3 regions of the Streptomyces sp. NPDC093225 genome follow, and region 3 is predicted to be linked to each of the others. Evidence: predicted binding sites of a transcription regulator. Region 3 holds the regulator's gene; each other region holds the start of a gene.
What was found. Region 3 encodes HrcA, which represses chaperone genes, less so after heat shock. Its sites were predicted from a motif close to TTNGCACTCNGNNNNNCNGAGTGCNAA; they were not measured.
Positions count from the first base shown of each region.

Region 1: a site for HrcA is predicted at 2,715-2,741, ahead of groL (chaperonin GroEL). Genes of this name have one in related genera too.
Region 2: a site for HrcA is predicted at 3,781-3,807, ahead of groES (co-chaperone GroES). Genes of this name have one in related genera too.

Region 1 covers NZ_JBIVNX010000020.1:116,788-126,084, forward strand. Annotated here, with positions in the region: SAM riboswitch class I at 100-249, shown strand; gene thrC (threonine synthase) at 243-1,544, shown strand; gene ACIQCH_RS20115 (MoaD/ThiS family protein) at 1,586-1,864, shown strand; gene ACIQCH_RS20120 (cold-shock protein) at 2,319-2,519, shown strand; gene groL (chaperonin GroEL) at 2,906-4,525, shown strand; gene ACIQCH_RS20130 (FG-GAP repeat domain-containing protein) at 4,614-6,305, opposite strand; gene ACIQCH_RS20135 (phosphoribosylanthranilate isomerase) at 6,446-7,048, shown strand; gene ACIQCH_RS20140 (Uma2 family endonuclease) at 7,055-7,633, opposite strand; gene ACIQCH_RS20145 (hypothetical protein) at 7,693-8,580, opposite strand; gene ACIQCH_RS20150 (DUF397 domain-containing protein) at 8,846-9,067, opposite strand; gene ACIQCH_RS20155 (helix-turn-helix domain-containing protein) at 9,054-9,297, opposite strand, start outside.
Region 2 covers NZ_JBIVNX010000028.1:46,055-55,351, reverse strand. Annotated here, with positions in the region: gene ACIQCH_RS24095 (methyltransferase domain-containing protein) at 1-157, opposite strand, end outside; gene ACIQCH_RS24090 (polysaccharide deacetylase family protein) at 276-1,235, shown strand; gene ACIQCH_RS24085 (polysaccharide deacetylase family protein) at 1,232-2,161, shown strand; gene ACIQCH_RS24080 (FtsW/RodA/SpoVE family cell cycle protein) at 2,152-3,579, opposite strand; gene groES (co-chaperone GroES) at 3,954-4,262, shown strand; gene groL (chaperonin GroEL) at 4,384-6,015, shown strand; gene ACIQCH_RS24065 (ester cyclase) at 6,205-6,900, opposite strand; gene ACIQCH_RS24060 (SDR family NAD(P)-dependent oxidoreductase) at 7,007-7,780, opposite strand; gene ACIQCH_RS24055 (MOSC domain-containing protein) at 7,839-8,510, opposite strand; gene ACIQCH_RS24050 (LysR family transcriptional regulator) at 8,592-9,297, shown strand, end outside.
Region 3 covers NZ_JBIVNX010000049.1:32,380-41,676, reverse strand. Annotated here, with positions in the region: gene ACIQCH_RS31485 (carbohydrate kinase family protein) at 1-485, opposite strand, end outside; gene ACIQCH_RS31480 (ribonuclease Z) at 881-1,786, opposite strand; gene ACIQCH_RS31475 (histidine triad nucleotide-binding protein) at 1,790-2,149, opposite strand; gene ACIQCH_RS31470 (16S rRNA (uracil(1498)-N(3))-methyltransferase) at 2,297-3,046, opposite strand; gene ACIQCH_RS31465 (nitronate monooxygenase) at 3,103-4,167, opposite strand; gene dnaJ (molecular chaperone DnaJ) at 4,280-5,416, opposite strand; gene hrcA (heat-inducible transcriptional repressor HrcA) at 5,417-6,433, opposite strand; gene ACIQCH_RS31450 (MBL fold metallo-hydrolase) at 6,595-7,320, shown strand; gene ACIQCH_RS31445 (DUF3097 domain-containing protein) at 7,349-8,158, shown strand; gene ACIQCH_RS31440 (Uma2 family endonuclease) at 8,136-8,693, opposite strand; gene hemW (radical SAM family heme chaperone HemW) at 8,817-9,297, opposite strand, start outside.

The DNA.
Region 1 (9,297 bases), on a different contig from region 3:
GACGGAACCTTCCGCCTCCCGGCCCTTCGGTTACAGTCTTGAACAACGCGGATGACCATCGCATGTCGGGGGTCGAATGCCGCGTTGACAATCGAATACCGCTCATCCAGAGGGGCAGAGGGACACGGCCCGTTGAAGCCCCGGCAACCCTCCAGCCGGTCTCGTGCGCACCGTCGCGCCGCGAGGCTCCCGGCTAGGGAAGGTGCCAATTCCGTCTCATGGCGACGTCCGCCATGGGGAAGATGAGGAGAAAGGGCCTCGCCATCATGGCTGCACAGTCTGCTACCCCCGCCCAGGTCGACCTCGGTCCCGCCACCGCGCTCTCCTGTCGCGAATGCGGGACGCGCTTCGACCTCGGTCCCATTTTCGCCTGTGTCGAGTGTTTCGGTCCTCTCGAGGTGGCCTACGAGCTGCCCGTCGGCGACCCGGAGACCCTGCGCAAGGCCATCGAGTCCGGTCCGAACAACATCTGGCGCTACGCCCCGCTGCTGCCCGTCCCCGCCGACGTGGCCGACAAGCCGAGCCTGAACCCCGGCTTCACCAAGCTGGTCGACGCGCAGAACCTGGCCGCCGCGCTGGGCATCACCGGCAAGCTGTACGTCAAGGACGACTCCGGCAACCCGACGCACTCCTTCAAGGACCGCGTCGTCGCGATCGCCGTCGAGGCCGCCCGCGCCTTCGGCTTCACCACCCTGTCCTGCTCCTCCACCGGCAACCTCGCCGGCGCCGTGGGCGCCGCGGCCGCCCGGGCCGGCTTCCGCTCCTGCGTGTTCATCCCGCACGACCTGGAGCAGGGCAAGGTCGTCATGGCCGCCGTCTACGGCGGCGACCTGGTCGGCATCGAGGGCAACTACGACGACGTCAACCGCTTCTGCTCCGAGCTCATCGGCGACCCGCTGGGCGAGGGCTGGGGCTTCGTGAACGTCAACCTGCGCCCGTACTACGGCGAGGGCTCGAAGACCCTGGCGTACGAGATCTGCGAGCAGCTCGGCTGGCAGCTGCCCGACCAGATCGTCGTCCCGATCGCCTCCGGCTCCCAGCTCACCAAGATCGACAAGGGTCTGCAGGAGCTCATCAAGCTCGGCCTGGTCGAGGACAAGCCGTACAAGATCTTCGGCGCCCAGGCCGAGGGCTGCTCCCCGGTCTCCACCGCCTTCAAGGCCGGGCACGAGGTGGTCCGCCCGCAGAAGCCGAACACCATCGCCAAGTCCCTCGCGATCGGCAACCCCGCCGACGGCCCGTACGTGCTCGACATCGCCCGCCGCACCGGCGGCTACGTGGAGGACGTGAACGACGAGCAGGTCGTGGACGCCATCGGGCTGCTCGCCCGGACGGAGGGCATCTTCGCCGAGACGGCGGGTGGCGTGACCGTCGGTGTCACGAAGAAGCTGATCGACAACGGTGTACTGGACCCGACCCTGACCACGGTCGTCCTCAACACCGGCGACGGCCTCAAGACCCTGGAAGCGGTCTCCGGCACCGGCCAGACCGCGACCATCCGCCCGAGCCTGGACGCGTTCCGCGCCGCCGGCCTGGCCTCCTGACCACCCCTGCACCCCCGTACCTCCCGGAAGGCGACAAGCGCATGAGCGTCAACGTCCGCATCCCCACCATCCTCCGCACCTACACCGGCGGCCAGGCCGAGGTGCCCGCCGAGGGCGCGACCCTCGCCGAGGTCATCGGCTCCCTGGAGCAGGCCCACCCGGGCATCGCCGCCCGCGTGCTGGACGACCAGGGCAAGCTGCGCCGCTTCGTGAACGTGTACGTGAACGACGACGACGTGCGCTTCGAGGGCGGTCTGGAGGCTCCGACGCCGGACGGCGCGGGCATCTCGATCATCCCGGCCGTCGCCGGCGGCTGCTGAGACCCTCGAAGTCGAACCCTTCTGTTAATCGAAAGTCCGTCGAATGTCCGTGGCCAGTCGATAAATGCTGCACGTGCAGTCCATAGAATCGCCCCCTCCGCAAAAAGCGGAGGGGGCGATTCTGGTTGGTTGCGCGCGGTAGGGTTGGGGTAGCCCCCCTCGCCGTTCATGCCATACGCATATGAGCGGGCGCCGCGATGGTCGACATCGGGTCAACCTGCGTGTGCGATATGGGCTGTTGGCGTGTTTCATCCGGCCCGAATTGCCCCCCGATGCCGTGACTCCTGGGGCTATTTGCCGATATCAGGGTGTCCTGAATTCTCGTCGGAATGACCTGTTGCAGACAGCGTCCATGCAGATACATTCAGCCGCGGTCGGCGCGTTACGGCGCAAGGTCTGACCCGGGTCCGCGAAGTGCGGATCCGCGCAAGGGCCAGTAATAGGGGAGTTAGGCATGGCTCAGGGCACCGTCAAGTGGTTCAACGCGGAGAAGGGCTACGGCTTCATCGCGGTCGACGGTGGTGCGGACGTCTTCGTCCACTACAGCGCGATCCAGATGGACGGGTACCGCACCCTTGAAGAAGGTCAGCGAGTCGAGTTCGAGATCTCGCAGGGCCAGAAGGGTCCGCAGGCGGACATGGTCAAGCTGGCCTAAGCCGCGCGCGAGCGACCGCACGACGCATACGGCCGAGGGGCCCGCATCCCGTGAGGGAGGCGGGCCCCTCGCGCGCGTCCGGGCCCCCGCGGCGCGCGCGGGCGAGTCGGCGGGACGGGGCGGCCGGAGCGCGGCGGCGGGGCGCGGGAGGGGCGGCCGACGGTGCGTCAGGGGTGGCCCGCTTCGCGAGAGCCGCTTGCACTCGAGGGTGCCGAGTGCTAATCATTGGCGTTAGCACTCTCCGGGTGAGAGTGATAAAGACGAGGATCGGGTCGGTGAGGCCCGCAGGCCTGGCGGGAAGGAACTGCCAGGCACGCAGGCCGTCCGTCGCGGGCGCCAGACGCGGTCCCGGAGCAATCCACCCCAGTCCGGGAGGACCACTTCACATGGCCAAGATCATTGCGTTCGACGAGGAGGCCCGGCGCGGTCTCGAGCGCGGGATGAACCAGCTCGCCGACGCCGTCAAGGTCACCCTTGGCCCCAAGGGTCGCAACGTCGTCCTTGAGAAGAAGTGGGGTGCCCCCACGATCACCAACGATGGTGTCTCCATCGCCAAGGAGATCGAGCTCGAGGACCCGTACGAGAAGATCGGCGCCGAGCTGGTCAAGGAAGTCGCCAAGAAGACGGACGACGTCGCCGGTGACGGTACGACCACCGCGACCGTCCTCGCCCAGGCGCTCGTCCGCGAGGGCCTGCGCAACGTGGCCGCCGGCGCCAACCCGATCGGCCTGAAGCGCGGCATCGAGAAGGCCGTCGAGGCCGTCTCCGGCGCCCTGCTCGACCAGGCGAAGGAGGTCGAGACGAAGGAGCAGATCGCCTCCACCGCCTCCATCTCCGCCGCCGACACCCAGATCGGCGAGCTCATCGCCGAGGCGATGGACAAGGTCGGCAAGGAAGGCGTCATCACGGTCGAGGAGTCCCAGACCTTCGGTCTGGAGCTCGAGCTCACCGAGGGCATGCGCTTCGACAAGGGCTACATCTCGGCGTACTTCGCCACCGACATGGAGCGTATGGAGGCCTCGCTCGAGGACCCGTACATCCTGATCGTCAACTCCAAGGTCAGCAACGTGAAGGACCTCCTTCCGCTGCTGGAGAAGGTCATGCAGTCCGGCAAGCCGCTGCTGATCATCGCCGAGGACGTCGAGGGCGAGGCCCTGTCGACCCTGGTCGTCAACAAGATCCGCGGCACCTTCCGCTCCGTCGCGGTCAAGGCCCCGGGCTTCGGCGACCGCCGCAAGGCCATGCTGGGCGACATCGCCATCCTCACCGGTGGCACGGTCATCTCCGAGGAGGTCGGCCTCAAGCTCGAGAACGCCGGTCTCGACCTGCTCGGCCGCGCCCGCAAGGTCGTCATCACCAAGGACGAGACCACGATCGTCGACGGTGCCGGTGACAGCGACCAGGTCCAGGGTCGTGTCAACCAGATCCGCGCCGAGATCGAGAACTCCGACTCGGACTACGACCGCGAGAAGCTGCAGGAGCGCCTGGCGAAGCTCGCCGGTGGCGTGGCGGTCATCAAGGCCGGTGCCGCGACCGAGGTCGAGCTCAAGGAGCGCAAGCACCGCATCGAGGACGCCGTCCGCAACGCGAAGGCCGCCGTCGAGGAGGGCATCGTCGCCGGTGGTGGCGTGGCCCTGCTGCAGGCCTCCCAGGTCTTCGAGAAGCTGGAGCTCGAGGGCGACGAGGCCGTCGGCGCCGCCGCCGTCAAGCTGGCGCTCGAGGCCCCGCTGAAGCAGATCGCCGTCAACGCCGGCCTCGAGGGTGGCGTCGTGGTGGAGAAGGTGCGCAACCTGGCCGTCGGCCACGGTCTGAACGCCGCCTCCGGCGAGTACGTCGACATGATCGCCGAGGGCATCATCGACCCCGCGAAGGTGACCCGTTCCGCGCTGCAGAACGCCGCCTCCATCGCCGGTCTGTTCCTGACCACCGAGGCCGTCATCGCCGACAAGCCGGAGAAGGCCGCGGCCGCTCCGGGCGGCATGCCGGGCGGTGACATGGACTTCTGATCGACCTGAGGGCCGATCGGTAGATCCCGAGCAGTACGCCGAGGGCGGCACCCCCATGGGGGTGCCGCCCTCGGGCGTTGTACGTGCCTCAGCCGATCTGCGGGTAGACGTTCCAGTTGTGGTTGGCGCCGACCTGGCCGTCCGGGCCGTCGCCCTCCACGGCCTTGCGCGCGGCGAACGTTGCCGTACCGGAGCCGCCGGTGCCGTAGTAGACGTACACCTTCCCCGCGCCGTCGCGGGCGATGATGTCGGCCCGGCCGTCGCCGTTCTGGTCGCCGGAGCCGGCGATGGCGTTGTAGGTGTTCCAGCCGCTGCCGATCAGCTGCCGCGCCTTGAAGGGCGTGGTGGCGGTGCCGTTGCCCGGGAAGACGTACAGGTTCCCGTCGGTGCCCTGGGCGATCAGGTCGGTCCGGCTGTCGCCGTTGACGTCGCCGCTGCCGACGAGCGCCTTGTACGCGCCCCAGCCGGTGCCGACGCGGACCGGGGCCGCGAAGCCGGTGCCGTTGCCCTGCCCGGCGCGCAGCCAGAGGGTGCCCGCGGAGTCCCGGGTGAGCAGGTCGCCGCGGCCGTCGCCGGTCAGGTCGCCGGGGCCGGTGACCAGGTTCGTGGTGGTGAAGTCGCCGGAGACCGGGGCGTTCTTCTTCACATTGAGCAACTGCCCGCCGCCGAAGGCGAGCACGGCGGCCTGGCCGCTGCCGTCGATGCCGGTGGCCACGACGAGCTTCCTGCCCGCCGGGAAGGTGCCGCTGGTCTCGTACGACGGGTAGAGGCCGTTGGAGCGGTTCTCGTGGAAGTGCAGCTCGCCGGCGGCGTTCACACCGGTGATGCCGTTCTTGCCGTAGACGGGGTTGCCGCCCTCGTTGACGGCCCGGGCCATCCACCACCAGCCGTTGCCCCAGGTGCTGCGGGGCCAGAAGGCGCCGCCGCCCTTGGACAGGTAGTAGTACACGTCGCCGCTCGGCTTCAGGGTCATCAGGTCGGCCCGGCCGTCCCCGTCCTGGTCGCCCTGAGCGATGATCTTGCTGAACGTGTTCCAGCCGCTGCCGACCTTGACGCGGCCCTTGAACGGGGCGGTCGCGCTGCCGGTGCCCTTGTAGTACCAGAGGATGCCGGAGCGGTCCCGGGCCAGCACGTCGCCGACCCCGTCCCGGTCCAGGTCGCCGGCGCCGATCACCTGGTCGTAGCCCCACCACCCGGAGGCGACCTTCGCTCGGGCGGAGAACGGGTTGCCAGTGGCGCTGCCGTTGCTGCGGTAGAGGAAGACGTCGCCGGAGGGGGTGCGGGCGATGAGGTCGGGGCGGCCGTCGCGGTTCAGGTCGTCCGCCGCGACCACGCGGTCGTACGCCTGCCAGCCGGTGCCGGTCCAGCTGGGCGCGAGGGTGGCGGTGGCGGTGGCCGTGTGCAGCGAGAGGCGGCCGTCGGCGGTCAGCTGGAGGAACTCGGGCCGGGAGTCGCCGCGGACGTTGCCCAGGCCGATGACGTCCTTCGGCTGGGAGGCCGGGTAGCCGTAGTAGGTGTAGTCCATGACCGAGAGGTTCTTGGTGGACCACATCGTCCCGGCGCCCGACGGGTACCGGAACAGCAGGTCGTTCTGCCCGTCGCGATCGACGTCGGTGCGGGGCTTGAGCGTGGTGGCCGCGTGCGCGGCGGCGCCCCCGGAGTCTGCGGGGACGGCGGCGGGCAGGGCGGTGGCGAGGCCGCTCGCGGACAGGACGAAGGCGGCGCAGGCCGCGAGGCGCCGCAGGCGCGGCTGCCGGTCGCGGCGGGTGGAACTGGACAACTGGCTCCTCTGGGAACGCGGGGCTGGCGACCGCACCCTAACTGCGGGGATCTTGAGGTGTAAGAGGTACGGGATACAACTTTTTCGCTGCTCGGACGTCCTGCGTCCCGCCGCCCGCGCTCTGGTTCACTGGACGCATCATGAGCGACCTCTTCGTGAAGATCTGTGGCCTGCGCACCGAGCAGGACGTCGAGACCGCCGTCCGCGACGGCGCCGACGCGGTGGGCTTCGTCTGCGCCGCCAGCCCCCGCACCGTCGACGCCGCCACCGCCCGCCGGCTGGCCGCCCTCGTGCCGCCGCACGTGCTGACCGTCGGCGTCTTCCGCGGCCAGTCCGTGGACGACGTGCGCCGCTTCACCGAGGAGGGCGGCCTGCGGGCCGTCCAGCTCCACGGCGAGGAGGGCCCGGAGTTCTTCGAGGCGCTGCGCGCCGACGGCCGCACCCTCCTGCGGGCCACGTCGCGGACGGACGTCGCGCGCTGCGGCGAGTACGGCGAGGACCTGCTGCTGCTCGACGCCCCGGACCCGGGCTCGGGCAAGCCGTGGAACTGGGGCGCGGCGGACTTCACCGCCCCCGAGGGCCGCTGGCTGCTGGCCGGCGGCCTGCACCCGGGCAACGTCCGCGAGGCCGTGGAGACCACCGGCGCCTGGGGCGTGGACGTCTCGAGCGGGGTCGAGCGGGAGCGGGGGGTCAAGGACCCGGCGCTGATCACGGCGTTCATCAAGGCCGCACGGGGCGCCTGAGGCCGCTCAGCGCACGTAGTCCTTGAGCTTCTCGGTGTCGAGGGTGATGGCGACGGGGCTCGGAAGCTTGACCTGTGCGCCGTACGGATACGTGGTGCGCCGGGCGTACTTGCCGCGGACGGGTTCCGCGTACACGACCAGCTCCTGCGCATCGCGATCGATGAGCAGGTACACGGGGATGTCCGCCGCCGCGTAGCCGTCCCGCTTCTCCCTGCGGTCGCGGCGGTCGGTGTCCGGGTCGCGGGACGTCACCTCGACGGTCATCAGCACGCCGTCGGAAGCGGCCCACTCGCCCTGCCCGACGAAGTGGTCGAACGGGGCCAGGACCCCGTCGGGTCGGGCCCGGCCGTTGCGGTAGTCCTGGGTGGCGAGGCCCTGCTCGGGATAGAGGGCCAGTTCGGGGCGCTGCTGCATGCACTGGCGCAGTAGCCACATGACGATGGCCCCGTGGTCGCCGTCCGGCATGGGCTTGACCTCTAGCTTTCCTTGGATGAATTCGAGCAGGACCGTCTCGGGGGCCCTGTGGGCCAGCTCCTCGAAGTCTTCGACGGCCATCTGCGGGTGATCGGCAAAGCTGGGGGTCATGGATTCGCCTCCTCGGCTCCATGGTGCCCCGTGCGTGTGGAGGCGGACCGCCTCGACGGTCATGTGTGTCTCCCTTCGCGGATGCGTGTCGCGTGTGCGCGGACCCGGTCGGGCGGCAGCAGGCCGCGGGGCGGGGCCTCGGGCTGGTGGCGGCAGGGGGCGCAGAGTCCGTCGACGAAGGCGGCGGGTCTGCCGGGGGTGCGGCAGTCGCGGCACTCCACCAGGGCCGGGGCGCGGTGCGGTGCGGGCGCGGGTTCCGGTTCGGGGGCGCGCCGGGGCGGGATCTTGGTCTCCAGGCGGCGGCGGACGAAGGCGGCCGGGTGGTGGACGCCCTCGGGCGGCAGTCCGGCGGTCAGGGCGCGGAGCATCTCGGCGGGCGAGGCCCCGACGCGGAACCACGCGTCCGCGAGCGGGGCGAGCTCGGAGCAGTCGGCCTTGGAGAGCGTGAGGCCGGGAGCGTGCCGGCCGAGGTCGGCGAGGACGCCGTAGGCCGTACCCGTACCGCTCGGAACTGTGTTCCCGTCGGGTGCGGGCGGCGGCTCGGGCCGCGAGGGTGGCGGCGGGGCGGCCGGTGCCGGCACCTCCCTCCGGGTGAACCGGGCCCACCAGGCGCCGTCGCGGGCCGTGCGGGAGAAGTAGGTGCGGGTGACCCAGCGGACGCCCTCGGCGCGTTCCCGTACGCGGTGCAGGTGACCTGCGGTTTCGAGGCGGCCGAGGGCGGTGCGGACCGCGCACTGACCCCACAGCGGCAGCACCGCGGCCAGCGTCTTGACGCTGATGTCGGCCCCGTCCGGCAGCCGGTCGAGGTACGCGGCGATGGCGGCCTCGCGGAGCGGGAGGTGGGTGAAGTCCCGGCCCGTGCCGGGGGTTTCGTCCGACGCGGTGACTTTGCCGAAACCGGGCTTGGCGAGGGGGTGCGGGGCAGCACTAAACTCGAAGTCAGACATGGGGATCGATTGGTCCGATCTCAATGGTTAGACCCTCGTTCGGTGTTGGCGCACCGGCGGGGGTCGATTTATTTCGTCCAGCGGAAAGCTAGAGCCTCCCTACGGTTCGTCGCAACCTGATCACGATTAGTCATCTCGCCTGGTATGTGCGTGCGTTGGCGCGCGCGGGCGGGTGCGGGGGAGGGTGGGAGGGTGGGTTGTACCCACCTCCCATTCCTATAAGAAGGGGCTCGGGCGCGGCCGCTTGAGCTTCGGGCGCGGCCGCTCAGCGGGTGGGGTGCAGCGATCCGTCCTGGATGCCGTCCACGAATGCCTCCCACGCGGCCGCCGGGAACACGAGCTTCGGGCCGCGGGGGTCCTTGGAGTCCCGGACGGGGACGTGGGTGGGGAGGCCTCGGCCGACTTCGACGCAGTCGTCTCCGCCGCCCCCGCTGTAGCTCGACTTGAACCACTCGGCGGTGTTCAGGTCGTACTTACTGATCGTCATGGCCGTAATCCTCCGCCGCCGACTCGATCAACGCCAGGGACGTCTCCGGGGGGAGCGCGGTGGCCACGACGAAGTCGTAGGTCAGTTGGTAGTTGGCGACCGTGGCCGGATCGTCGACGAGTTGCCCTGTGCCGAGTCCTTCGAGGTAGGCAAGAGGCGGAGCGTCCTCGAAGGACATCAGCTTCAGAGCGCCGTTGGATGCCGGGTGGGCGCCTGCGGCGTGCGGCATG
Region 2 (9,297 bases), on a different contig from region 3:
CCTGTCCGAGGGCGGCGGAGACCAGTTCGGCGGGGTGCTCGCGGCGCAGCCGGGTGGCGGTGGCGAGCTCCTGGGCCGGGTCGTAGTCGCGCAGGGCGTCGAGCAGGGCGCGGCCCTCGGGGGCGAGCAGGGCGGCGAAGGCGGCGAGGTCGTTCACGGGTTCATTGTCCTGCCCGCCGGTGCGGCCCCCGGTGTCGGCCAGGCGAAGGAACGTATCGCCACGGGCCGCGGTGTCGGCCGGGGGCCGGGGGCCCGGGGTGACAAGATCCGGCGCCATGCAGCTAGTAGGAAAAACGGAACAAAACACGCACGCGTCGGGTGGTCGGCGGCGCCTCGGCATCGCCCTGGCCGCACTCCTCGTCGCCGCCCTGGGCACCGCCTGCGGCTCGTCGGCACCGGACGGCGCGGCCCCGCACCCGAAGACGGCCAAGGAGCGGGAGAAGGAGAAGTCCAAGGCCCTCGGCGCCCCGGCCGGCCTGCCGGGCTCGTACGCCCTCCGCGTCCAGCAGCCCCGGCAGGCCCTGATCGCCGCCGCGCGGAAATGGGGCCTGGCGGGCACCCCGCTGCTGCCGCCGGCTCCGCCGAAGGAGAAGCCGGAGATCTCCCCGCGCGAGGGGTTCGAGGTGGAGGACCAGCAGAGCCTGCAGCTGCCACCGGTCTTCACCACCGTGCCCACCACGCAGAAGGTCGTCTTCCTGACGATCGACGACGGGGCCGAGAAGGACCCGGAGTTCCTCAAGATGATGGAGGAGCTGAGGATCCCGTACACGGCGTTCCTCAGCGACTACCTCGTGCGCGACGACTACCCGTACTTCCGCAAGATGCAGGACCTCGGCGTCACGCTGAACAACCACACCCTCAACCACCGCTACCTGCCCGCGCTCTCGTACGAGAAGCAGCGCGAGGAGATCTGCGGTCAGCAGGACACCATCGAGAAGCAGTTCGGCAAGCGCCCGACCGTCTTCCGCCCGCCGTACGGCAACTACAACCAGGACACCCTGCGCGCGGCCAAGTCCTGCGGCGTCAAGGCGGTCCCGCTGTGGAACTCCGAGGCCTTCGTCGACCACATGGAGTGGCGGGAGTACGACCAGGACCTGCACCCCGGCGACATCATCCTCACGCACTTCCGGGGGCGCGAGGACTGGAAGGGCACCATGCCTGACATGATCCGTCGCGTCATGAAGACCGTCACGGACAAGGGGTACGCCGTGGCCAAGCTGGAGGACTATCTGTGATCAAGGCGCGCCGGCCGGGGGCCGGGACGGCGAAGGCCGGTGCGCTCGCACTCACGCTCGTGCTCGCGCTGTCGGGCGCCCTCGCGGGCTGCGCGAACAGCGTGGACCCGATCGAGCGGCTCGGGCGCAAGGCCACCGAGGGAGTGCAGGACGGGCGGAGCGGCCGGCCGGGCCACCCGGCCGCCACCGCCACCCCGACCCCGTCGCCCGGCGGCTCGGCCGGGGCCGCGGTGTCGACCGCGTACCGCCGGTGGGGGCTGGCCCGGCCGCTGCGGTTCGCGCCGCGGCCGGCGCGGAAGGCTCAGCTGCCGCCGGCCGAGCCCGGCCGGATACCCGTCGTGGACCGAATACCCGTGCCCGCCGGGCAGAAGACCGTCTTCCTGACGTACGACGACGGCGCCGAGAAGGACCCCGCGTTCCTGCGGATGGTCGCCGACCTGAAGCTGCCGATCAGCATGTTCCTCACGGACGGCGTCGCCTCGTCGGACTACGGGCACTTCGCGGAGATCAAGAAGCTCGGACCGGGCAGCGAGATCAACAACCACACCCTCACCCACCCCAACCTGCGCACCCTCCCCTACGAGCGGCAGCGGGCCGAGATATGCGGGCAGCAGGAGCGCCTCGAGAAGCGGTTCGGGGCGGCCCCGAGGCTCTTCCGCCCGCCCTACGGCAACTACAACGACGCCACGCTGCGCGCCGCCGCGGACTGCGGCCTGGAGAAGCTCGTGCTGTGGCGGGTCTCGATGCAGATCCACGACTTCCAGTACGCGGAGGGCGACGCCCTCCGGCCCGGCGACATCGTCCTCGCCCACTTCCGCGGCCCGAGCGAGCTCAAGGGCACGACCATCACGCAGATGACGGCGCGCATGCTGCGGCGCATCCAGGACCAGGGCTACGCCATAGGCCGTCTGGAGGACTACCTCTGACCCGCTGACGCGGACGGGGCGGCGACCACCGGGGTGATCGTGGTCTCGACCGGGCCCCGGGCGTCGGCCTCCCGCTGGCGTTCGGCGCTGTCCGAGATGCGCAGCAGGAGCGCCACCATGATCCAGTTGGCCACCAGGGACGAGCCGCCCTTCGCGAGGAACGGCAGTGCCTTGCCGGTCAGCGGGATCAGCCCGGTGACGCCGCCCGCGACGACGAAGACCTGGAGCGCCAGGGCCGCCGAGAGTCCGACCGCCAGCAGCTTGCCGAACGGGTCGCGGGCGCCCAGCGCCATCCGCAGCCCCCGCTGCACGAGCAGCCCGTACAGCACGAGGACGACCATCACCCCGGCCAGGCCCAGCTCCTCGCCGATGGTCGTCAGGATGAAGTCGCTGCGCCCGGCGAAGCCGATCAGCTCGGGGTGGCCCCGGCCGAGTCCGGTGCCGGTGATCCCGCCGCTGCCGAAGCTGAACAGCGCCTGCGCGGACTGGTCGGAGACCATGCCGGGCGGCCGCTGCTCCGGCGGCAGGTAGATGGCGAGCGGGTCCAGCCAGGCCGCCACGCGCCCCTTGACGTGGGGTTCGGTCGAGCCGACGACGAAGGCGCCGAGGGCGGCCATGAGCAGGCCGCAGACGATCCAGCTGGTGCGCTCGGTGGCGACGTACAGCATGACGACGAAGACGCCGAAGAAGATCAGCGAGGTGCCGAGGTCGCGTTCGAAGACCAGCACCAGCAGGGAGATGATCCAGACGGTGATGATCGGGCCGAGCTGCCGCATCGGCGGCAGCCGCATCCCCAGGAGCTTGCGCCCGGTCAGCGACAGCGAGTCGCGGTGGACCACGAGGTAGCCGGCGAAGAACACCGAGATCATGATCTTGACGAACTCGCCCGGCTGGAGCGACTGCCCGCCGATGATGATCCACCGCTTGGCGCCGTACATGTCCGCGCCGAAGAACACGGGAGCGGTCAGGAGCGCGAGGGCCACGAGCATCGTGATGTAGATGAACCGCTGGAGGTGCCGGTGGTCGCGCAGCAGCATCAGGATGCCGATGCAGGCGGCGGTGCCGACGACCGTCCACAGGAGCTGGTTCGGCGCGGTGGTGCCGGCCTTGGGCCAGCGCTCCAGGTACGTCGGGTCCAGCCGTGCGAGCAGGACCAGGCCGATCCCGGACAGCAGGAACGTCAGCGGGAGGACCAGCGGGTCGGCGTACGCGGCGAACCGGCGCACCGCCAGGTGTCCCACCAGCGCCAGCAGGGTCATGCTGATCGCGAACTTCGGCAGCTCCGCGGGCAGCTCGCCCGTCATGGACAGGCCCACGCAGGCGTGCCCGCCGACGGTGATCAGGACGACGAACGCCAGCAGCAGCGCCTCGGTCCGGCGCCGGGCGCCCGCCGTCGTCAGCGGCCTCAGTCCCCGCACGGGAGCCCGCCGTCGTCGGCGTAGGTGGAGGCAGTCCGTCCGTTCTGCTCGCCTATGAGGCGCTTTATCTTCATGTCTTCAACGACGTCGGGGTCCGCCGCGAGGTTCCTCCGGCGGGCTGCGATGGGAAGGGTCACACCGGCGGGACAGCTGCACCGGGGCTCCCGGAGGTGCCTCCGGCCGACACCGCCGCGCTGTGAATTGGCACTCCGCTTGACCGAGTGCTAATCGCCGGAATAGTCTCGGCCCTGGCACTCGCCACTGGGGAGTGCCAACACAGCGACGGGCAGGTCCGGCACCCGCGACGACGGATCGACCTGGTCGCCACCTCAGACAGTTAACCCCGTGAGATCTCCGAAGGGGGAGGTCGGATCGTGACGACCGCCAGCTCCAAGGTTGCCATCAAGCCGCTCGAGGACCGCATTGTGGTCCAGCCGCTCGACGCCGAGCAGACCACGGCTTCTGGCCTGGTCATCCCGGACACCGCGAAGGAGAAGCCCCAGGAGGGCGTCGTCCTCGCCGTGGGCCCGGGCCGCTTCGAGGACGGCCAGCGCCTTCCGCTCGACGTGAACGTCGGCGACATCGTGCTGTACAGCAAGTACGGCGGCACCGAGGTGAAGTACAACGGCGAGGAGTACCTCGTCCTCTCGGCTCGCGACGTGCTCGCGATCGTCGAGAAGTAATCACCCCGCAAGCTCGCGAGTACGCGAAGCAGATGCTGTGAACGCGCCCTGGGCTCCCTGACCTTCATATCCGGGTGCCCAGGGCGCGTTCCGTTCTACGTAGAGGACTGAGAACGCTCCCATGGCGAAGATCCTGAAGTTCGACGAGGACGCCCGTCGCGCCCTCGAGCGCGGCGTCAACAAGCTTGCCGACACCGTCAAGGTGACGATCGGCCCCAAGGGCCGCAACGTCGTCATCGACAAGAAGTTCGGCGCCCCCACCATCACCAACGACGGTGTCACGATCGCCCGCGAGGTCGAGCTCGAGGACCCGTACGAGAACCTGGGCGCCCAGCTCGTCAAGGAGGTGGCGACCAAGACCAACGACATCGCGGGTGACGGCACCACCACCGCGACCGTGCTGGCCCAGGCGCTGGTCCGCGAGGGCCTGCGCAACGTCGCCGCCGGCGCCTCCCCGGCCTCCCTGAAGAAGGGCATCGACGCCGCCGTCAAGGCCGTCTCCGAGGACCTCCTCGCCACCGCCCGTCCGATCGAGGACAAGAGCGACATCGCCGCCGTGGCCGCGCTCTCCGCGCAGGACCAGCAGGTCGGCGAGCTCATCGCCGAGGCGATGGACAAGGTCGGCAAGGACGGTGTCATCACCGTCGAGGAGTCGAACACCTTCGGTCTCGAGCTCGAGTTCACCGAGGGCATGGCCTTCGACAAGGGCTACCTGTCGCCGTACTTCGTGACGGACCAGGAGCGCATGGAGGCCGTCCTCGAGGACCCGTACATCCTCATCAACCAGGGCAAGATCTCCTCCATCCAGGACCTGCTGCCGCTGCTGGAGAAGGTCATCCAGGCCGGTGGCTCCAAGCCGCTCCTGATCATCGCCGAGGACGTCGAGGGCGAGGCCCTGTCGACCCTGGTCGTGAACAAGATCCGTGGCACCTTCAACGCCGTCGCCGTCAAGGCGCCCGGCTTCGGTGACCGCCGCAAGGCGATGCTGCAGGACATGGCCGTCCTGACCGGCGCCACCGTCATCGCCGAGGAGGTCGGCCTCAAGCTCGACCAGGCCGGCCTGGACGTGCTGGGCTCCGCCCGCCGCGTGACCGTCACCAAGGACGACACCACCATCGTCGACGGTGCCGGCAGCAGCGACGAGGTCGTCGGCCGCGTCAACCAGATCAAGGCCGAGATCGAGGCCACGGACTCCGACTGGGACCGCGAGAAGCTCCAGGAGCGCCTCGCGAAGCTGGCCGGCGGCGTGTGCGTGATCAAGGTCGGCGCCGCCACCGAGGTGGAGCTGAAGGAGAAGAAGCACCGTCTGGAGGACGCCATCTCCGCGACCCGCGCCGCGGTCGAGGAGGGCATCGTCTCCGGTGGTGGCTCCGCTCTGGTCCACGCCTCCAAGGTCCTCGCCGACAACCTGGGCAAGGAGGGCGACGAGGCCACCGGCGTCTCCGTCGTCCGCCGCGCCGCCGTCGAGCCGCTGCGCTGGATCGCCGAGAACGCCGGCCTCGAGGGCTACGTCATCACCTCGAAGGTCGCCGAGCTCGAGAAGGGCCAGGGCTTCAACGCCGCCACCGGCGAGTACGGCGACCTGGTCAAGGCCGGCGTCATCGACCCGGTCAAGGTCACCCGTTCCGCCCTGGAGAACGCCGCCTCCATCGCCTCCCTGCTGCTGACGACCGAGACCCTGGTCGTCGAGAAGAAGGAAGAGGAAGAGGCGAACGGCCACGGTCACGGCCACGGTCACGGCCACAGCCACTGACCTTCGCACCCGCCGCGCCCCACGGCGCGGACGCGGACGCCGAGGCCGACGCTGACGCGCAAGGCCCCCGTCGCACCCTGTGCGGCGGGGGCCTCCCCGTTCGTGCGGGCGCCGTGCGCGGCCGCGTACCGCCGTGCGCGTACGGCGGGCCGGTGGCGGTCCGTCAGTTCGACCGGGTGCGCGCTCGGTTCAGCCGGTCATGCCCATCTGGCGCATCAGGCTCATGGCGTCGTAGTGCCACCAGCCCTCGGCGATCTTCCCGTTCTCGCAGCGGAAGGTGGTGGTGCCGGTCATCGTGCAGGTCTTGCCGGTGGCCGCCATCCCCATGAACTCGCCCTTGTGGACGCCCTTCCAGCTCCACACCGTGGTGACGCAGTCGTTCTGGGCCAGCTGCGTGTCGATGGTGAACTCCATGTCGAAGCCGCCGCGCCACATCTCCACGTCCTTGCGGATCTCCTCGCGACCGACCACGGTCTGCTGCTCCTTGCCGATGTCGTGGTCGATGTAGTTGGTGGCGTAACACTCCTCCAGGAGGCTCATGTCGCCCTGCTGGATGAGCCCTTCGAACATCCGGTTCACCAGCATGGTGTTGAGGGACTCGTCGCGGATCACGTCGAGGTTGGTGAACGTCGGCATGCCGTCGCACAGCGCCACCATCTCGTGGAACATTCGGTCCGTCTCGGGGAGGTTGGAGTTCTTCATCGCCTCCTCGTAGGACGGGAACTCGACCACGTCGACGTAGTGCTCGGAGTTGTCGCGGTCCTTGCCCACGACGGTGTGCGTCACCGTGCGCCGGCCCTGGCTCTGCGAGACGTACTTGTCCAGCAGGCTGTTCATGGCCTCGGGCTGGTGGGTCGTGTAATCGACCAGTTGTACGAATGTCATGGTGGTCTCCCGGGCTGGAAGGGACGGTCTCAATTTTAGTGAGAAACCACCCGTTCAGCGGCTTTTCGGGCGTTGGTTGACGGTTGACCCACCCGCCCCGCCAGAGCTACTGGGGCCCGTACTTGCGGCCCGTCCGCGACGACACGCCGCCCAGCACGCCGCGCGGCATCATCTTCACGACGCCCATCAGGGCCTTGTAGCGGGGGTCCGGCACGGAGACCGTACGGCCCCGGGCCAGGTCGTCCAGGGCGGCCCCGACCAGCTTGTCCGCGTCCAACCACATCCAGTTCGGGATGTTGTCGGTGCCCATCCCGGCCCGCTCGTGGAACTCGGTCCGCACGAAGCCGGGGCACAGCGCCATCATCCGCACGCCCGAGCCGGCCAGGTCCTTGGCCGCGCCCTGGGTGAACTGCACGACCCACGCCTTGCTCGCCCCGTACGTACCGCGCGGTAGGAACGCCGCCACCGAGGCGACGTTGACGATCCCGCCGCGCCCGCGCGAGCGCATGGACTCCGCGGCCGCCGAGGTCAGCCGCAGCACCGCCTCGACGTGCACCTTGAGCATGGTCAGCTCGTCGGCCATGGGCACGTCGAGGTACCGCCCCTTGTTGCCGAACCCGGCGTTGTTGACCAGCAGGTCGACCGGGTCCCGACGGTCGCCCAGCCGCTCCTCGACCGCCGTGATGCCCTCCTCCGTCGACAGGTCGGCGGTCAGCACCTCCGCCTCGATGCCGTGCCGGTCGTGCAGCTCGGTGGCCTGTTCGCGCAGCCGCCCGGTGTCGCGGGCCACGAGCACGAGGTTGTGTCCCTGGGCGGCCAGCTTGCGCGCGAAGGCGGCACCGATGCCCGCCGTGGATCCGGTGATCAGAGCAGTCGTCATACGCGCAACCTAGCCGCCGCGGGTTTCGTCCCGCGTCCGTGTCCCCGCCGCGGGTCCGTCAGGCGTCGCCGTACGCGTTCGCGTAGGCCTGCGCCTTGGCCCGGTCCTGCGGATCCATCGCGTCCCCGGCGGCCAGGGTGCGCGGCAGGAGCGACCGCTCGGTGGTGAAGGCGCGGAACCAGAAGGCCACCGTGACCTCGTGGTCCGGGCGGTGCACGATCTCGACCGGGTCGCCGGGGGAGACCTCGCCGGGCTCCACCACCCGCAGGTACGCCCCCGGCCGGAGCTCCCGGGTGAACCTGCGGACCCACCCCTTCTCGTCCAGGTGTCCGGCGAACGTGCGGCACGGGATGCGCGCCGAGGCCACCTCCAGGACCAGGTCCCGGCCCACCCGCCAGCGCTCGCCGAGCCGCGCGCCGTTGACGTCGATCCCCGTGGTGGTGAGGTTCTCGCCGAAGATCCCGCCCGGCAGCTCGCGCCCCAGCTCGCGCTCCCAGTGGTCGAGGTCCTCGCGCGCGTACGCGTAGACCGCCTGGTGGTCGCCCCCGTGGTGGCGGAGGTCGCCGACGGAGTCGCCGGCGAGGCCGCTGCCCGCGACGCCCTTGGGGCCCGGGGCGGTGACCTTCACCGGGCCGGCGACGGGCTGCTTGCCGATGCCGGTCCAGCCGTCGGGCGCGTCCGTGTACGGGACGGGGACGGGGCGGCCGAGGTTCACGGAGATGAGCTGCATGGCAGTAACGCTAGCCCAGCACTCCCAAAGCGGGCTCGGGAATATTGGCTTGCGACTCAAAGCAGGGCTTATGCTCGAGGGGTGATCGAGGCACGTCATCTGAGAGTCCTGCGCGCGGTGGCCGCGACCGGATCCTTCTCCGCCGCGGCCCGCGAGCTGGGCTGCACGCAGCCCGCCGTGAGCCAGCAGATGAAGGCGCTGGAGCAGTCCGCCGGCACCCCGTTGCTGATCCGCACCGGCCGCGAGATGCGGCTGACCCAGGCGGGCGAGGCGCTGGTCCGGCACGCCGCCGGCATCCTGGCCGGGCTCACCGCGGCCGAGGAGGAGGTGGCCGCCATCGCCGGGCTGCGCGCCGGGCGGGTGCGGCTGGTGTCCTTCCCCAGCGGCAGTTCGACGCTGGTGCCCACCGCGCTCGCGGCGATGCGGGAGGCGAACCCGGGCACGCGCGTCTCGCTGGTGGAGGCGGAGCCGCCGCGCTCGGTGGAGATGCTGCGCGAGGGCGACTGCGACGTGGCGCTGGCCTTCCGCTACACCGGCGCGGGCGGCGGCGACCCGGCGGAGTGGGCGGACCTGGTGGTGCGGCCGCTGCTCACCGACCGGCTGATCGGGCTGGTCCCCGAGGGCCACCGGCTGGCCGAGGCGGAGAAGGTGGAGATGGCGGAGCTCGCCGGGGAGCCGTGGATCGCGGGTTGCCCGCGCTGCCGCCGGCACCTGGTGGAGGTGTGCGAGGCGGCCGGGTTCACCCCGCGCATCGACTTCGCCACCGACGACTACCCGGCCGTGGTCG
Region 3 (9,297 bases):
GGCCGGCCGGGCTCCAGGGAGGCCACGGCGGCCCGGACCCGGGGCGGGCAGTAGGGGAACGGGCCGGAGCCCGTCGGGGGCGGGGCCTCGTGGCCGTGCGAGACCATGGTGCGCTCGCCTTCGTAAGCCATGGAGACCGTGACCGGGGAGTGCCAGCCGGGGATCGTGCGGGACATCGTCAGGTCGATGCCCTCGCCCTGTTCCAGGGCGTCCCAGCAGTACTCGCCGTAGAAGTCGTCGCCGAAGGCGGCGGCGAGCGAGGTGCGCAGGCCGAGCCGGGCGAGGGCGGTGGCCATGTTGGCGACGCCGCCGGGGCTCTGGCCCATGCCGCGCGCCCAGGACTCCGTACCGCGCACCGGGGCGGAATCGAGGCCGGTGAAGATGATGTCGAGGAAGACCGTGCCGGTCAGGAAGACGTCGCACCGCGGGTCACGGGGCGCCCGCACCCGGCTCAGCGGGTCCAGCGCCACCGGGTCGAGCGCCACGGGGTCGGGCGCCGCCGGGTCGAGCCGGTTCGGGGCCGCCGGTTCGGCGACGGCGGGCCGGTCCGGGCGTTGTCCGTTCCTGTCGGCCACGGCGTGCTCCCCGTTCTGTGCGCGAGAAAGTTGCAGCCCTTCCCCCCGCCGTCGGACCCACACCCAGTGTGGCCCAGAGCACACGGTGGCCGCCCTCTCTGGGGACCGTGCCGCGCTCCGCTCGAGAGCGGCTCGACGGCCTGCTGATCGCCCGTGCGCGAGCCGCCCCGAAGCGCTCGCCGGCCCGTCCGCACCACCCGGCCCGCCTGCGGGGCGGCCCCGCCGGCCCCGCCGGCCCCGCCGGCCCCGCCGGCCCCGCCGGCCCCGCCGGCCCCGCCGGCCCCGCCGGCCCCGCCGGCCCCGCCTCAGCTCCGCTTCGGCAGCGGCACCCGCAGCAGGTCCCGCGCGATGGTCAGCTCGCCGGCGAACCCGGCCTCCCTGGCCTGCCGTTCGAAGTCGTCCGGCTCCGAGTAGCGCTGCGAGAAGTGCGTCAGCACGAGGTGCCGCACCCCCGCCTCGGCCGCCACCCGGGCCGCCTGCCCGGCGGTCAGGTGCCCGTGCTCGACCGCCAGGCCCTCGTCCTCGTCCAGGAACGTCGACTCGATGACGAGCATGTCGCAGCCCTCGGCGAGCGCCGAGACGCCCTCGCAGAGCCGCGTGTCCATGACGAACGCGAAGCTCTGCCCGCGCCGGTGCTCACTGACCTGCTCCAGCGTGACCCCGCCCAGGGCGCCCTCGCGCTGGATGCGGCCCACGTCGGGACCCTTGATCCCGTACCGCGCCAGCAGCTCGGGCCGGATCCGCCGGCCGTCGGGCTCGGTGATCCGGTAACCGAAGGACTCCACGGGGTGGCTCAGCCGCCGGGTCTCGAGGGTGTACGAGGGCCCGGTGGCGAGCACCCCGTCCGCGGCCACCGGCGCCTCGCCGAGCTCGACCGTCTCGCGGTACGCGGTGGCGTACCGGAGCCGGTCGAAGAAGCGCTGGCCGCTGGCCGGGTAGTGGGCCGTGACCGGGTGCGGCACCCGGTCGAGGTTGATCCGCTGGATCACCCCGGCCAGGCCCAGGGAGTGGTCGCCGTGGAAGTGCGTGACGCAGATCCGGTTGATGTCGTGGGCGGCCACGCCGGCCCGCAGCATCTGCCGCTGGGTACCCTCGCCCGGGTCGAAGAGGAAGCCCTCGCCGTCCCAGCGCAGCAGGTAGCCGTTGTGGTTGCGGTGCCGGGTCGGCACCTGGCTGGCGGTGCCGAGCACCACGAATTCACGTACGGACACGGCTTATCCGGGGGGCCACTGCATGCCGCGGCCGCCCAGCACGTGGGCGTGGGCGTGGAAGACGGTCTGGCCGGCGCCGGCACCGGTGTTGAAGACCACCCGGTAGCCCGTGCCGTCGATCTCCTCCGCCCCGGCGACCTCACCGGCCTCCCGCAGCACGTCCGCGAGCACCTGCGGCTCGGCGGCGGCCAGCGAGGCGGCGTCGGGGTAGTGGACCTTGGGGATGACCAGGACGTGCGTGGGCGCCTGCGGGTTGATGTCCCGGAAGGCCACGGTGCTGTCGGTCTCCCGCACGATCGTGGCGGGTACGTCTCCCGAGATGATCTTGCAGAACAGGCAGTCGGACTGTGCCTCACCGGCCATGCGGGCCTCCTCGCTCATCCATGATCGGTACGCCCGCATCGTATCGGCCGTCCCCGCCGATGCGGACCGGATATCGGGCCCCACCGCGCCCCCGGCCCGGCGGCGCGGGGAGCGCCCCCGGCGGCGCGGGGAGCGCCCCCGCCGGGGCTACGACCAGCGACCGGTACGGGCCAGGAGCACCGCGACGGCCGCGGTGCCGGCGGTGGAGGTGCGCAGCACCGACCGCCCGAGCCGGTACGGCTGCGCCCCCGCTCCGGCGAACGCGGCGAGCTCCTCGGGCGAGACCCCGCCCTCGGGCCCGACGACGACGACGATCGAGCCCTTGACCGGGAGGTCGGCCACCGCCAGGGCGAGGGACGGCGCGTCACGGTCCTCGTGGAGGACGACACCGAGGTCGGCCGAGGCCAGCAGCGCGACCACCTGCTTGGTGGTCATCGCCTCCTCGACGACCGGGAACCGCACCCGCCGGGACTGCTTGCCGGCCTCCCGGGCGGTGCCGCGCCACTTCGCGAGCGACTTGGCGCCCCGCTCCCCGCGCCACTGCGTGATGCACCGCGACGCCTGCCACGGCACGATCGCGTCGACCCCGGTCTCGGTCATCGTCTCGACCGCCAGCTCGCCCCGGTCCCCCTTCGGCAGGGCCTGGACGACCGTGACCCGCGGCTCCGGCTCGGCCTCGACCCCGGTGGCCCGTACGGCGACCACCAGCCGGTCCTTGCCCTCCGCCGCCTCGACCGCACCCTCGGCCCAGCCGCCGCGCCCGTCGGTGAGCACGACCTCCTCGCCGGGGTTCAGCCGCTTCACGGACACCGCGTGGCGCCCCTCGGGCCCGTCGAGGACGAAGCCGGGACCGGGCCCGGCGGGCACCTGCTCGACCACGAATACCGGGGCTGTCATGACGTGCTCCTGTTCAAGGGTCCTGCGGTTAAGCAACAACTCGGCGACTCAACGACTCAACGACTCAACGCATTCTGCGCCTCGGCCAGTTCGGCCACGAGGACCTCCACCAGCTCCCCCGCCGGCAGGGCGCGGGACAGCCGGTGGCCCTGCCCGGCCCACAGGGCCATCCCCTGCGGGTCCCCGGCCTCGGCCGCCGCCTTGCGCAGCGGGCTCGTCAGGTGGTGCACCGGCGGGTACGCGGCCGGGGCGTACGGGCCGTGCTCGCGCATGAAGCGGTTGACCAGCCCCCGCGCCGGCCGCCCGGAGAAGGCCCGGGTGAACTCGGTACGGGTGAACCGCGGATCGGTCATGGCCTGCTTGTGCAGCGGGTGCGCCCCGGACTCGGGGCAGACCAGGAACGCGGTGCCCAGCTGCGCCGCCTCGGCCCCGGCGGCCAGCACGGCGGCGATGTCCGCGCCCCGCATCAGCCCGCCGGCGGCGACGATCGGCAGCGCGACGGCCTCCCGCACCTGCGCGACCAGCGGCAGCAGTCCGAAGCCGGTGCCGTCGGACTCGGGGTCGTCGCGGTGGGTGCCCTGGTGGCCGCCCGCCTCGATGCCCTGGACGCACAGGACCGCCGCCCCGGCCGCCTGCGCGGTACGGGCCTCCTCGACCGAGGTGACGGTGACCACGGTCCGGGTGCCGGCGGCGGCGAAGGAGCCGAGCACCTCGGGGCTCGGGCAGCCGAAGGTGAACGACACCAGCGGCACCGGGTCGTCGAGGAGGATCGCGAGCTTGGCGTCGTACCCGTCGTCGGCACCCGCGAAGACGTCGTCGCCGAGCGGGGTCTCGTACCACTTGGCCTCGCCCGCGAGCTGCCCGCGGTAGGTCCGCACGGCCGCCGGGTCGACGTAACTGCGCTGCGGCATGAAGAGGTTGACGCCGAAGGGCCGGCGGGTCAGGGCGCGCAGCCGCTTGATCTCCTGGTACATGCCGTCGGCGGTCTTGTAGCCGCCTGCCAGGAAGCCGAGTCCGCCCGCTTCGCAGACGGCGGCGGCGAGTTCGGGGCGGGACGCCCCGCCCGCCATGGGGGCCTGCACGATCGGATGGGGGTGGAGATCGCTCAGCGCGGAGGACATGTGCTGCATCGTGCCACGTCCACCGCACCCCGCCGAATCGGCACCGTCGCCTGGCGCGGTCGGGCCCCGGGCGGATTCCCGCCCGGGGCCCGACAGCCTCGCCTTGCGGCCGTCAGCGGCCGTTGAACGCGTCCTTCAGGCGCGAGAACAGCCCCTGCTGGCCCGGCTGGAACTGGCCCATCGGCCGCTCCTCGCCGCGCAGCTTCGCCAGCTGGCGCAGCAGCGCCTCCTGCTCCGGGTCGAGCTTGCCGGGGGTGGTCACCTCGACGTGCACGATCAGGTCGCCGCGGCCGCCGCCGCGCAGGTGCGTGACGCCCCGCCCGTGCAGCGGGATCGACTGGCCGGACTGCGTGCCGGGCCGGATGTCGATCTCCTCCATGCCGTCGAGCGTCTCCAGCGGGCACTTGGTGCCCAGGGCCGCCGCCGTCATGGGGATGGTGACCGTGCAGTGCAGGTCGTCACCGCGCCGCTGGAACACCGGGTGCGGCAGCTCGTGGATCTCGACGTAGAGGTCGCCGGCGGGGCCGCCGCCGGGGCCGACCTCGCCCTCGCCCGCGAGCTGGATGCGGGTGCCGTTCTCCACGCCCGCCGGGATCTTGACCGTCAGGTTGCGCCGGGAACGGACCCGGCCGTCGCCCGCGCACTCGGGGCACGGGGTCGGGACCACGGTGCCGAAGCCCTGGCACTGCGGGCAGGGGCGCGAGGTCATGACCTGGCCCAGGAACGACCGGGTGACCTGGGAGACCTCACCGCGGCCGCGGCACATGTCACAGGTCTGGGCGGAGGTGCCGGGTGCGGCGCCCTCGCCGGAGCAGGTCGTGCACACCACGGCGGTGTCGACCTGGATGTCCTTGGTCGTGCCGAACGCGGCCTCGTCGAGCTCCAGGTCGATCCGGATCATCGCGTCCTGGCCGCGCCGGGTGCGCGAGCGCGGGCCGCGCTGGGACGCCGTACCGAAGAACGCGTCCATGATGTCCGAGAAGTTGCCGAAGCCGCCCGCGCCGAAGCCGCCGGCACCGGCGCCGCCCGAGGAGGACAGCGGGTCGCCGCCGAGGTCGTAGACCTGCTTCTTCTGCGGGTCGGAGAGCACCTCGTAGGCGGCGTTGATCTCCTTGAAGCGCTCCTGCGTCTTCGGATCCGGGTTCACGTCCGGGTGGAGCTCGCGCGCCAGCCGGCGGAAGGCCTTCTTGATCTCGTCCTGGGACGCGTCGCGGCGTACGCCGAGTACGGCGTAGTAGTCCGTGGCCACTTACGACTCCGCCAGGATCTGTCCGACGTAACGTGCCACTGCGCGTACCGCTCCCATCGTTCCGGGGTAGTCCATGCGGGTCGGTCCGACCACGCCGAGTTTGGCGACGGTCTCGCCGCCCGAACCGTAGCCGACCGACACGACGGACGTGGAGTTCAGCCCTTCGTAGGCGTTCTCGTGCCCGATGCGTACGGTCATGCCCGATTCATTGACCTCGCCGAGGAGCTTGAGGAGCACGACCTGCTCCTCCAGCGCCTCCAGCACCGGTCTGATCGTGAGGGGGAAGTCGTGTCCGAAGCGGGTCAGATTGGCGGTACCGCCGATCATCAGCCGCTCCTCGGTCTCCTCCACCAGGGTCTCCAGCAGGGTCGAGAGCACGGTGGAGACCGTCGCGCGGTCCTCCGGCTCGAAGCCCTCCGGCAGGTCCTGCACCAGCGGCGGCACGTCGGCGAACCGGCGTCCCACCACCCGGCTGTTGAGCCGGGCCCGCAGGTCCGACAGCGCCTGCTCGCCGAACGGCGCCGGGCAGTCGACCATGCGCTGCTCGACCCGGCCCGTGTCGGTGATCAGGACGAGCATCAGCCGGGCCGGCGCGAGCGCGATGAGCTCGACGTGCCGCACCGTGGAGCGGGTCAGGCTCGGGTACTGCACCACGGCGACCTGTCGGGTCAGCTGCGCGAGCAGCCGCACCGTGCGCCCCACCACGTCGTCCAGGTCCACCGCGCCGTCCAGGAAGTTCTGGATGGCCCGGCGCTCCGGGGTCGACAGCGGCTTGACGCCGGCGAGCTTGTCGACGAAGAGCCGGTAGCCCTTGTCGGTCGGGATGCGGCCCGCGCTGGTGTGGGGCTGGGCGATGTACCCCTCCTCCTCCAGCACGGCCATGTCGTTGCGGACCGTGGCGGGCGACACGCCGAGCTTGTGGCGCTCCGTGAGCGCCTTGGAGCCCACCGGCTCCTCCGTCCCGACGTAGTCCTGGACGATGGCGCGCAGCACCTCGAGCCTGCGTTCGCTGAGCATCTGCGCCCACCTCCAGCTGTGATGCCTGACCTGTTTCCGTGACCGACCCTGTTCGGACCGTGCTGGCACTCGGTGCGTGCGAGTGCCAGAGATCCCCCGGTCAGTGTACGGCGGCCGGGTACGCCCCTAGCAAGGGTGGCCCGTCACGGTAGCGTCGCGGTATGGACGTCGCTTGGGAAGAGCTGGGGTGGGAACGCCTGACCGGGCGGTCCGGCCGCCGCCGTCTGCCGGTGTGGGACTGCACGGTGGGACTGGTGGTGGGGGACGATGCGGTGCTCCTCGTCGACCCCGGGTCGTCCCTGCGCGAGGGTGCCGAGATCCGTGCCCAGGCCGAGCGGCTGACCGGCCGCCGCGTGACGCACCTCGCATTCACGCACGGACATTTCGACCACGTGCTGGGGGCCGCGGCGTTCGCCGGCGTCGAGGCCTTCGGGGCGGTGGGGCTGGAATCGATGCTGACCGTGGACCGCAACGCCCTGCGGGCGGACGCGGTGGGGCACGGCCTGGCGCCGGCGGAGGCCACCGCGTCGGTGGACGTGCTGGTCGTACCGCGCCATCTGGTCTCGGGCGAGTGGACGCTGGAGCTGGGCGGGGTGCAGGTCCTGCTGGCGAACGTGGGGCCCGGGCACACCCCGCACGACCTGGCGGTCCTGGTGCCCGGCGAGCGGGAGGTCGTCTTCTGCGGGGACCTCGTGGAGGAGTCCGGCGAGCCCCAGGCGGGCCCGGACGCGCTCCCCAGCCAGTGGCCGGCCGCCCTGGACCGGCTGCTGGCGCTGGGCGGCGAGGACGCCCTCTACGTGCCGGGGCACGGTTCCGTCGTCGATGCCCGGTTCGTCCGTGCGCAGCGCGCCACACTGGCCCGCCGCTTCGGCGTGTCGCGCGCCTGAGGGTGACGGCGTTCCTACTGTCGTGCGGATGCGACAGTACGGTCCCGATCTCACCCCGCCCTGGAAGAAGTCCCGGCCCGCTCCCGAGGTGCCGGCGGACCCGGACCTGGTCGTCGAGGTGGCCGGCACGGACTTCTGCGGGGCGGTGGTGGCCTGCGAGGGCGGGACGGTGACGCTGGAGGACCGCTTCGGCAAGCGCCGGGTCTTCCCGCTGGAGCCGCGCGGCTTCCTGCTGGAGGGCGCGGTCGTCACCCTCGTACGCCCCTCCCGCGCGCCCGCGGCGCCGGCCCGTACCGCCTCGGGGTCGCTCGCCGTCCCCGGCGCCCGCGCCCGGGTCGCCCGGGCCTGCCGCATCTACGTCGAGGGCCGGCACGACGCGGAGCTGGTGGAGCGGGTCTGGGGGGACGACCTGCGCATCGAGGGCGTGGTGGTCGAGTACCTGTCCGGTGTCGACGACCTGCCCGCGATCGTCGCCGAGTTCGCCCCGGGGCCGGACGCCCGCCTCGGCGTCCTGGTCGACCACCTGGTCGAGGGGTCCAAGGAGTCCCGCCTGGCGGCCCGGATCTCCTCCCCCGACGTCCTGGTCGTCGGCCACCCGTACGTCGACGTCTGGCAGGCCGTGAAGCCGTCCGCCCTGGGCATCCCCGCCTGGCCGGTGGTCCCGCGGGGGCAGGACTGGAAGACGGGCGTCTGCCGCGCTCTGGGCTGGTCCGAGAACACCGGCGCCGCCTGGACGCGCATCCTGTCCCGCGTCACGTCCTACCGCGACCTGGAGCCGTCCCTCCTGGGCCGCGTGGAGGAACTGATCGACTTCGTCACGGGCGACGGTGGCGCTTGAACTTGGGGAGGGTGCCGAACTCGCTGGTGTCCAGTTCGATGCCGAGCACGTCCAGCGGCAAAGGATCACCGAAGTCCTGCGTCAGCCGCTGCTGGTAGTCGGCTTCCCCTCCCGTTCCGCCCGGCTGGGTGAGCAGCAGGCAGGCCGCCTCGAACGGGTCGACGATCAGGTACGCCGGGATGCCCGCGGAGGCATAGAGCGAGCGCTTCACGCCGTAGTTGCGATCGGCGGTCGACTCGGTGACGACCTCGACGAGGAGCGAGATCACCTGTGCGGGCATCAACCTCCCGCTCCCCGGCACCGCCCCGCGCTCGACCACCACGAGGTCGGGCTGCGGCTCGCTGATTTCACCTGGGATCGCGACGTCCTGCCGCTGCAAGCGGCGCCAGCGGTCACGCGGGATCTGGTCCTGGACCGCCTCCACGATGAGGTTGTGGCCCGTCTCGGGGCCGGGCGTCATGACGACGTCACCCCGCAGAAGCTCGATCTTGAACCGGCCGAACAGCTCCGGATGCTCATCGAACACCGCGACCATCGCTTCGTACAAAGCGTTCACACCACGGCCCCTCCGCTTCACCCGGCCCCGCTCACGGACGGAGCCTAGGGCCGCGAGGCCCAGGCCATGGCCGTTCCCCCCGGGATTCACCCCGCCGAGGGATCAGTCCACCAGGTCCCGCACCACCGCGTCCGCCAGCAGCCGCCCCCGCAGCGTGAGGACCGCGCGACCGGCCTCGTACGGAGCGGCCTCCAGGAGGCCGTCGGCCAGCGCGCGGCGGGAGGCGGCGAGCCCGGCCGGGGCCAGCAGGGACAGCGGGACGCCGTCGACCAGGCGGAGCTCCAGCAGGATGCGCTCCACGCGCCGGTCCTCGTCCGACAGGACCTCGCGTCCCGCGCCCGGGGAGCGGCCCTCCGCCAGGGCGGCCGCGTAGGCGCCGGGGTGCTTGACGTTCCACCACCGGACGCCGCCCACGTGCGAGTGCGCACCGGGGCCCGCGCCCCACCAGTCGGCCCCGCGCCAGTACAGCTCGTTGTGCAGGCAGCGGCCGGCCTCCGAGGTGGCCCAGTTCGACACCTCGTACCACTCGTAGCCCGCGCCCCCGAGGACGGAGTCGGCGATCAGGTACCGGTCGGCGTGCACG